4 regions of the Oryzihumus sp. JJN4-3R genome follow, and region 2 is predicted to be linked to each of the others. Evidence: predicted binding sites of a transcription regulator. Region 2 holds the regulator's gene; each other region holds the start of a gene.
What was found. Region 2 encodes LexA, which represses DNA repair genes until DNA is damaged. Its sites were predicted from a motif close to TCGAACANNTGTTCGA; they were not measured.

Region 1 (2,196 bases), 950 kb from region 2:
GTCCAGGATCTCCCCCTTGCTGCCCAGGACCATCGGGATGACGGCGGCATCGCAGGCGATCCGGCGCACCGTCTCCGGCGCGATCAAGGTCCCGTTACCCAACACCGGCCCGCCACCGGGGCCGCCATCCGAGCCGCCTGAGCCGCTGGGGCCGCTGGGGCCGTCGCCGAGGGTGGTCGCCGCCCCACACGTGGCCTTCAACTGGTCGTAGTCCATCGTCAGGAACAGCAACGCCTTCGCCTGCGCCGGGACCCCCTCCGCCGCCGCGGTCGACCGCCGGCACACCGCCACCAGCGCGTCACCACGCCGCTGGTCCGAGCTCCGCAAGTCACTGACCCCCTCGGCCGGTTGCGGGGCGGACAGCGGCCCGATCGCCGCCTCCAACACACTCGCGCCCTCGGGGTCCAGCCGCAGGAGGTACTCCACCATCCCGTCATCAGCCCGCCCAGCCGACAGGGACACCCCGTGCTTGAGCCGGTCCTGCCGCACCTGGAACTCCTGGTCCCGCCCGTACATGGCGATGATCCGCTCCCGCAGCCCCCGCACCGCCGACGGGCCTTCGGAGGCCGCCAACGTCAGGAAGCCCTCCCACACCGTCGGCACCGCCTCCTTGGTCAGGCGCGGCGCGAGCTTGTGCATCTCCGCCAGAGCGACCGCCGCCCCACGCACCCCGACCCGCCCGGACAGCACGCACGACCGCAGCCGCTGCACCGACCCGTGGTCGATCACCTGACCCGCCACGACCGGCCGCCCGGTGCACGCGGTGGCCACGGTGACCAGGTCCTTGACCCCGCCGCACCTGTACGACGGCGCCCACTCCAGCACCCACGCCGCCGCCGACGCGTGCGAGGCGGTCACCTCACCGCGCTCGACCGCCTCGCCCAGCACCGTCACCTGGGCCGCCTCGACCAGGCGCCGCAACGCATCCAGGCGCCCCAAAGCCGACCCCAGGTCCGACCCCTGACACTGGTGCATCACCTCGACCAACCCGGTCAACACCCCTGCGGCGGCATCCACCGCCGCGAACCGCTCATCGAACGAGGCCACCGCCCCCGCCGACTCGACGCCTCGGCACTGCCCGGGCACGCCACCGGACCCGCTGGCCGCGGCCCCCTGACGACGATCCCCCTGGTGCATGATTCGAACATACATTCGACCACCGACAGGCCATGACCGCGCTGCCAACAGTCTCGGCATCGCAGCTGACACCAACCAACCCGGCCCACCAACGGCTCATCCGAGGCGTCGCCGGAAGAGGCGAGTGAACGTGACGGTGAGCGTGTCGCGTCAGGTGCAGCCAGGCGAGCGAGGAGCTGGTGACCACGCCGGTCGGCTTCGGCTACCGCGCGCTGGAATCTGGCGACAGCGAGGCGGCTGCCCGACGCGGCGCCGCTCCTCTCCGCGATCTCGGCGACGCCCCCGCCACGCCAGCCGCCCGCACCGCACCGCACCGCACCGCACCGCACCGCAGGATCAGGGCTGGCGGTGCAGCACCAGCGGCAGTACGGCAGCGGCCCCGGCCTGGCGCAGGTGCGCCGTCGTCACGGTGACTGCCCACTGGGTCGAGGTCGCATCCACCACGAGCAGCACGACGCGACCCGCCATCGAGCTGGCCGTCTCGGCAGGAACCGAGACCGCCTCGCGCCAGCCGGCCGCCTCCTGAGCCGAACCCAGGTCACGCCCCGGCCGTGAGCCGGCCAGGTCGAGCGAGGCCCGGCCCAGCCGGCCGACGGACGCGACGTGGTCGGCGACCTGCGCCGTCATCCGGGACAGCCCGGCGGCCGGAAGGTCGACCACGACCTCCGGGCGCGCTGGCCAGCTCTGCCGCCACGAGCCCAGCAGCCGGACGACGCCGTCGAGAACCTCCTGCGGCGCCGGCCCGTCCGACCCGAACGAGCCCTGCACCACCTCGCGCCACTCCGGCGCGTCGGCGTGGATCAGGACCCGACCGGTCTCGGCCATCAGCGTCGGCGGGATCCGCCCCTTCGTGCCGAACGCCCCGCCGGGCCACATCTTGCGCGGCTCGAGGTCGTGCACCTGGCCGCGCAGGAGCCCCGCCACCGCGGCGACGGTCTCCCCCGAGGGCTCGCCCGCCAGCGACTCCGGCAGCCGGCCCAGGCACACCGAGCACCGGCCGCACGCCGTCGCGCTGTCGTCGTCGAGCGACTCCTGGAGCAGCTGCATGAGGCAGCGCTG
Region 2 (2,196 bases):
CCACCTCGGACAGGGTCTGCCCGGCCGAGACGGTCACGGCGTGGTCGATCGTCACCGTGGGCACGGACGGGCCGGGGGCGAGCAGGAACGCCACCCAGCTCAGCACGCCGAGCACGGTCATGGTGATCGACAGGCGGCCGCGACGGGTGAGGCGGAGCCGCGGCGCGGGGCGGCAGTCCACCTGGTCACCCGTAGGCACCAGGCGGAGCTGGGGACGGGTCGAAGTGGGGGCCAGGTCCCAGGCAACTGCTGCGCTCATCGTGTCCTCCATGACATCAAGCGGGTCGGTCGGCTGAACGTGGAACTGTGTTCGATAGAACGTCTGTACGGATTTGTAGCACGAGCATCGGACGAATGGGAAGTGATTGGTCGAACAAACGTTTGAAATTTGTGTTCGACCCCACTACGCTTCGTTCATGTCAGGGAGCAAAACACCGACCTCTGACAGACCACCCACAGGTGCCGGACAAGGGGATGAGATGGCCGAGATCCACGAGATGCCCGACCGCGACAAGGGCGACACCCTGACCGCGCGGCAACGGCGCGTCCTCGAGATCATCCGCAACTCCGTGGACCGTCGCGGCTACCCACCCAGCCTGCGCGAGATCGGCGAGGCCGTCGGGCTGGCCAGCCCCAGCAGCGTCGCGCACCAGCTGTCCATGCTCGAGCGCAAGGGCTACCTGCGCCGCGACCCCAACCGCCCCCGCGCCATCGAGGTCGTCTCCCCTGACACCGGCGCCGAGGACAAGGGCTACCGCGCCGGCGACCAGCGCGAGGGCACCGTCGACGCCACCGGCAGCGGCGATGCGCACCCCGCCGCGTCCTACGTCCCGGTCGTCGGCCGCATCGCCGCCGGTGGGCCGATCCTGGCCGAGCAGGTCGTCGAGGACGTCTTCCCGATGCCCAAGCAGATCGTCGGCGAGGGCCAGCTCTTCCTGCTCAAGGTCGTCGGTGACTCGATGGTCGACGTCGCGATCTGCGACGGCGACTGGGTCGTCGTGCGCCAGCAGCCCAACGCCGAGAACGGCGACATCGTCGCAGCCATGCTCGACAACGAGGCCACGGTCAAGACGTTCAAGCGCAAGGACGGCCACGTCTGGCTGATGCCGCACAACGAGGCCTACCAGCCGATCGACGGCGACGAGGCCACCATCCTGGGCAAGGTCACCGCGGTCCTGCGCCGGGTCTGACCTCCGAGGGGTCAACCCCTCCACCTGTATGCCGTGTGGCCGGCCCTTCGGGGCCGGCCACCGCTGCATAGAGGCACCGTCGCGACCTGCCTTCGCTCGGCCCCGGCTTTGTCCGACGGTCGCGACGCTCCAGCGTGCCCGCGGTCGCGCACTCTGAGACCAGATCCAGCGCGGGCGACGACGTAGGCCAAACAGCCGACGGCTCTGACCCCACGCATGCCTAGCCTCGCATCGGCACCCCAGCCACCCGTCACGAGAGGTAGAGACATGCCCGAGTTCATGGACGTCCACACCGGGATGAAGGGGATCAGCCCGGAGGCCTTGGCCGAGGCACACAACGCTGACCTGGCCATCGAGGGCGAGGAAGGCGTGCACTTCAAGCACGCGTGGGCCGACCCCGAGAGCGGCATGGTCTACTGCCTGTCCGAGGCCCCCTCGGCCGATGCGGTGCGCAGGATCCACGAGCGGACCGGCCACCCGGCCGCCGAGATCCACCCGGTGCCGGTCCAGGCCTGAGATCCCAGGTCGCCAGCGCGCCCCACTGGTGCCGTCGGGCATCCGTGTGGCGCGCTCGCGCCGCGCCACATCGATCCGGCGCGGCACACGAATGCGGCACGGCCTACGGTAGGAGAACCCGCCTCAGGACGGCGAGGGGGCGCGATACCGGCTGACCCCGACCCGGCCGGCAAGCTCGGTGAGGGTCGCCCCCAGGGCCGCGTCGAGCCGGATCGTCGCCTCACCGTCGCCCCGGCTGTGACCCCGGGTCACGATCGCCACGGGGAGGCCGCACGCGGCGGCGCGCCGGACGAACCGGTAGCCGCTCATCACCTGCAACGACGAGCCGAGCACGACCAGCCCGTCGCTCGCTTCGACCTCGGCAAAGCACTGCGCCACCAGGGGTTTGGGCACCGACTCGCCGAAGAACACCACGTCGGGCTTGAGCTCGTCCGAGCCGCAGACCAGGCATCGCGGCGGGTGGAAGCGCGCCACCGCCTCCTCGGAGAGC
Region 3 (2,196 bases), 1.3 Mb from region 2:
GCAGCCGTTCCAGGCCCATCCCGGTGTCCACGTTGGGCTGTTCCAGCGGCACGAGCCGCCCGTCGTCGAGGCGTCGGTGGCGCATCATGACGTGGTTCCACACCTCGACCCACCGCGGGTCGGTGGTGGGGGTGCCCGTGGGCCTGTCCTCGCCGGTCCAGATGAAGATCTCGCTGTCGGGGCCGCACGGACCGGTCGGCCCGTTGGACCACCAGTTGTCCTCCACGGTCAGCTCCACCGGCACGCCGAGCTCCTGCCAGGTCCGCAGCGACTCCAGGTCGGGGCCGACCTGCTCGTCGCCGGCGAACACGGTCACGTGGAGCCGGTCGTGGTCGAGGCCGAAGCCCTCGCGCAGCAGCTCGTAGCCCCAGCGCAGGCTGGTCGGCCCCGGGTAGTCCCCGAGCGACCAGCTCCCGAGCATCTCGAAGACGGTCAGGTGGGTGTCGTCGCCGACCTCGTCGAGGTCGGTCGTGCGCAGGCAGCGCTGGACGTTGACCAGCCGGCTGCCCTGCGGGTGGGGGTCGCCGAGCAGGTACGGCGTGAGCGGGTGCATCCCCGAGGTGGTGAACAACACGGGGTCACCGTCGCGCGGGATGAGCGAGCTGCCGCGCACGCGCTGGTGACCGCGCTCGCGGTAGAAGTCGAGGAACGTGGTGCGGACGAGGTCGGAGTCCATGGCGGGGCCTTCCGGTCAGGGGGACCGGAGGGCGACGTCGGCGGTGCCGCCGTCGGTGGGCCACGGAGTCGAGGGGCCACGGTGCAGGCGTCCGGCGAGCCGTTTCCGGTCGCCGGGGGTGGGTGGGGTCAGGCAGCGGCAACCAGCGAGCGCGGAGCTCGCGTGGCTGCGGACGTGCACTGATGGACCTGCATGCCCTCAACGGTAGCCCGGGCGGTCGCGGGGCCGCCACGGACTTTGACCCTGGATCCCGCCTCCCCAGATCGAACACCTGTGCGTCGAACAGGCGTACAGTGGGCTCATGACGGTGGCACTCCAGGGCTCACTGCTCGACGCGGTCGACGAGGTCGGCCTCCGCTCCCTCGGCGCCGCGGTGCGCCGCACCCCGCTGTCCCGCGGCGCGTGGATCGACGTCCGGCCCGGCTGGGTGACCGGCTCCGACGAGCTGTTCAGCCGGCTGTCGCAGGACGTGCCGTGGCACGGCGAGCGGCGCCAGATGTACGACCGCGAGGTCGACGTGCCGCGCCTGCTCTCCTTCTACGAGGAGGGCGCCCGGCTCCCCCACCCGGTGCTGGAGGCGGCCCGCGACGCGCTGAGCCGGCACTACGCCGCCGAGCTCGGCGAGCCGTTCCGCACCGCCGGGCTGTGCCTCTACCGCGACGGACGCGACAGCGTCGCCTGGCACGGCGACACGATCGGGCGCAGCCGCACCGAGGACACCATGGTGGCGATCATCTCCGTCGGGACGCCTCGCGCCCTGCTGCTGCGGCCCCGCGACGGGGGCGCCGGGACGGTCCGCCAGGTGCTCGGCCACGGCGACCTCATCGTGATGGGCGGCTCCTGCCAGCGCACCTGGGAGCACGCCATCCCCAAGACCGCCAGACCGGTCGGGCCGCGCATCAGCATCCAGTTCCGCCCCCGCGGGGTCCGCTGAGCACCACCCATCCCGCCGTCTGCCTTGCCGGCGCCACGGGCGCCGCCCTCAGCGGTCGCGGTCCTCGCGCAGGGCGCGGACCTGCTCCTCCAGGCCGGCGACCCGCTCGATGAGCGCCCGCATCAGCTGCTCCAGCGACTCGGTCTCGCGCATCGACTCGGCGAGCTCCTCCTCGACGTCGGCGACCTCCTCCTGCATCGCCTCGGCCCGGGCGATGAGGCGCTGGGTCACGGCCAGGGCGATCGAGGCCGCGACCCCGCCGAGGATGGCGACCCCGCCGACCATCACGCCGGCGGCGACGACCCGCCCGCCGGCGCTGACCGGGTAGTGGTCGCCGTAGCCGACCGTCGTCAAGGTGGTCAGCGCCCACCACATGCAGTCGCCCAGCGAGCGCAGGTTCGACCCCGGGTGGCCGCGCTCGAACACCCAGGCGAGGGCACCCCCGCCCAGCACCAGGACGAGGGCGACGGCGGTGACCACCCCGGCGATCCGGGCGATCGCCGCCCAGCCCGGCGCGGACAGCAGCCCGGGCGGGGGGACGGCCGGCACCGGGGGCGCCGGAGACCCGGGCGTCGCGGGCGGCGCC
Region 4 (2,196 bases), 1.4 Mb from region 2:
CCGGGGGCGGGGCGGGCGCCCTAGAGGTGCCAGGTGACGCGGGTGTCGGTGACGGTGGCGGTCCAGCCCTTCTGGTGGGCCAGGGTGTGGTGTCGGCCGCAGAGCAGGGCGGCGTTGCGCACGTCGGTGGGTCCGCCGTCGGCCCAGTGGGTGACGTGGTGCCCGTCGCACCACCACGGTGGGGCCTGGCAGCCGGGGATGGTGCACCCGCCGTCGCGTTTCCACAGGTGGGCGAGCTGTGCCGGGGTGAACAGGCGCTTGGTCCGGCCCTGGTCCAGGATCTCTCCCTTGCTGCCCAGGACCATCGGGATGATCGCGGCGTCGCAGGCGATCCGGCGCACCGTCTCCGGCGCGATCAGGACCTCGTTGCCCAGCACCGTCCCGGCTCCGGTGCCGGCGCCGGTGGTGCTCGCCACGCCGCACGACCTCTTCAGGCTCTCGAAGTCCATCGTCAGGAACAACAACGCCTTCGCCTGCGCCGGCACCCCTTCCGCGGCGGCGGCCGACCTGCGACACACCGCCACCAGCGCATCCCCGCGCCGTTGGTCCGAGCTCCGCAAGTCACTGACCCCGTCGGTGGGTTGCGGGGCGGACAGCGGCCCGATTGCCGCCTCCAGCACGCTCGCGCCCTCGGGGTCCAACCGCAGCAGGTACTCCACCATCCCGTCGTCGCTGCGGGGCTGGGACAGGCTCACCCCGTGCTTCAAACGGTCCTGCCTCACCTGGAACTCACCCTCGCGGCCGTGCTCGGCGATGAGCCGCTCCCGCAACCCCCGCACCCCCGACGGCCCCTCGGTCGCGGCCAGGTGGAGGAACCCCTCCCACACCGTCGGGACCGCCGCCGGGGTCAGGCGCGGACCAAGCTTGTGCATCTCGGCCAGCGCCACCGCCGCGCCACGCACCCCGACCCGCCCGGACAGCACGCACGACCGCAGCCGCTGCACCGACCCGTGGTCGATCACGTGCCCGGCTGCGACCGGCCGTCCGGTGCACGCGGTGGCCACGGTGACCAGGTCCTTGACCCCGCCGCACCGGTACGACGGCGCCCACTCCAGCACCCACGCCGACGCCGAGGCATGCGTCGCGGTCACCTCACCGCGCTCCACCGCCTCGGCCAGCACCGTCACCTGCGCCGCCTCGACCAGTTGCCGCAACGCGTCCAGGCGCTGCAACGCCGGTCCCAGGTCCGACCCCTGGCACTGGTGGACGACCTCGACCAGCCCGGCCAACGACCCTGCGGCGGCATCAACCGCCCCAAACCGCTCGGCGAACGAGGCCACCGGCACCGACGCCGAGTCCCCAGCCCCAGCGGCCGGCACACTCGAGGCCCGCGCACCCAAGGCCGTGAGCTCGTCGCCAGACCCTGTCAGCTCACCAGACCCTGTCAGCTCACCAGACCCGGGCACGCCGCCGGACCCGCTGGCCGCGGCCCCCTGTCGACGATCCCCCTGATGCATGAATCAAACATATGTTCGACCACTGACAGGTGATGCGACGACGTTCAAGCCCAAGGAGCAGCTCGCGGGAGAGTCCGCGCCCTCAATCGGGCTCAGATCAGACCCGCCAGCTGAGGTCGACGAAGAGCACACCTCCGGGTTGCGGGAGGTGTGAGGTGTGGTCGACCTCGGCGAGACAGGGACTGGGTGGGCTGCGGTGCCGGGCCCTCGGCCGGCAACCCGGGCAGGGGGCTTCAGCTGCCGGGCTTGCCCTGTATGCCGTGCAGCGCGGCCAGCGCGAGCCGTCGCCGTGGTGCGCCCCACCACTGGTTGTCGGCGAGCGCACACCGGGCGGCGAGGTAGCCGCAGGCGCCGTGCACCCCGCCGCCGGGGTGGATTGCGGCGCTGCCGAGGTAGAGCCCCTCGATGGCGGTGCGGGGTCCGCCGAGCCCGGTGACCGGTCGGAACACCAGCTGCTGGAACGGTTGCTGCGTGCCGCCCCCGACGGCGCCGGTGCCCAGGTTGGCGTCGGCCGCCTCCAGGTCCCCGGGTCGCTGCACCCAGCGGTCCAGCACCAGGTCGCGCCAGCCCGGCGCGAACCGGTCGAGCATCGCCTCGCTGTGCCCAACCAGCCGGTCGGCGCTCGCGGAGTCGTGCACGCCGCGGGGCAGGTGCGTGTAGAGCCAGAGCGCCTCGGTGCCCGCGGGCGAGCGGGTGGGGTCGATCGTCGACATCTGCCCCACCAGTGCGAACGGCTGCT

Region 1: AC3ANM_RS00710 (HNH endonuclease signature motif containing protein) is a predicted target of LexA. The motif match lies at 1,141-1,156, and genes of this name have one in related genera.
Region 3: AC3ANM_RS18620 (alpha-ketoglutarate-dependent dioxygenase AlkB) is a predicted target of LexA. The motif match lies at 940-955, and genes of this name have one in related genera.
Region 4: AC3ANM_RS11690 (HNH endonuclease signature motif containing protein) is a predicted target of LexA. The motif match lies at 1,461-1,476, and genes of this name have one in related genera.

Annotation. Positions count from the first base shown of each region.
Region 1 covers NZ_CM173229.1:163,691-165,886, reverse strand. Annotated here, with positions in the region: gene AC3ANM_RS00710 (HNH endonuclease signature motif containing protein) at 1-1,137, opposite strand, end outside; gene AC3ANM_RS00705 (RecQ family ATP-dependent DNA helicase) at 1,474-2,196, opposite strand, start outside.
Region 2 covers NZ_CM173229.1:1,115,561-1,117,756, forward strand. Annotated here, with positions in the region: gene AC3ANM_RS04955 (LysM peptidoglycan-binding domain-containing protein) at 1-259, opposite strand, end outside; gene lexA (transcriptional repressor LexA) at 480-1,190, shown strand; gene AC3ANM_RS04965 (SCO4226 family nickel-binding protein) at 1,458-1,706, shown strand; gene AC3ANM_RS04970 (NAD-dependent protein deacetylase) at 1,830-2,196, opposite strand, start outside.
Region 3 covers NZ_CM173229.1:3,904,221-3,906,416, reverse strand. Annotated here, with positions in the region: gene AC3ANM_RS18625 (alanine--tRNA ligase-related protein) at 1-676, opposite strand, end outside; gene AC3ANM_RS18620 (alpha-ketoglutarate-dependent dioxygenase AlkB) at 978-1,610, shown strand; gene AC3ANM_RS18615 (potassium channel family protein) at 1,659-2,159, opposite strand.
Region 4 covers NZ_CM173229.1:2,487,515-2,489,710, forward strand. Annotated here, with positions in the region: gene AC3ANM_RS11690 (HNH endonuclease signature motif containing protein) at 21-1,286, opposite strand; gene AC3ANM_RS11695 (phytoene desaturase family protein) at 1,691-2,196, opposite strand, start outside.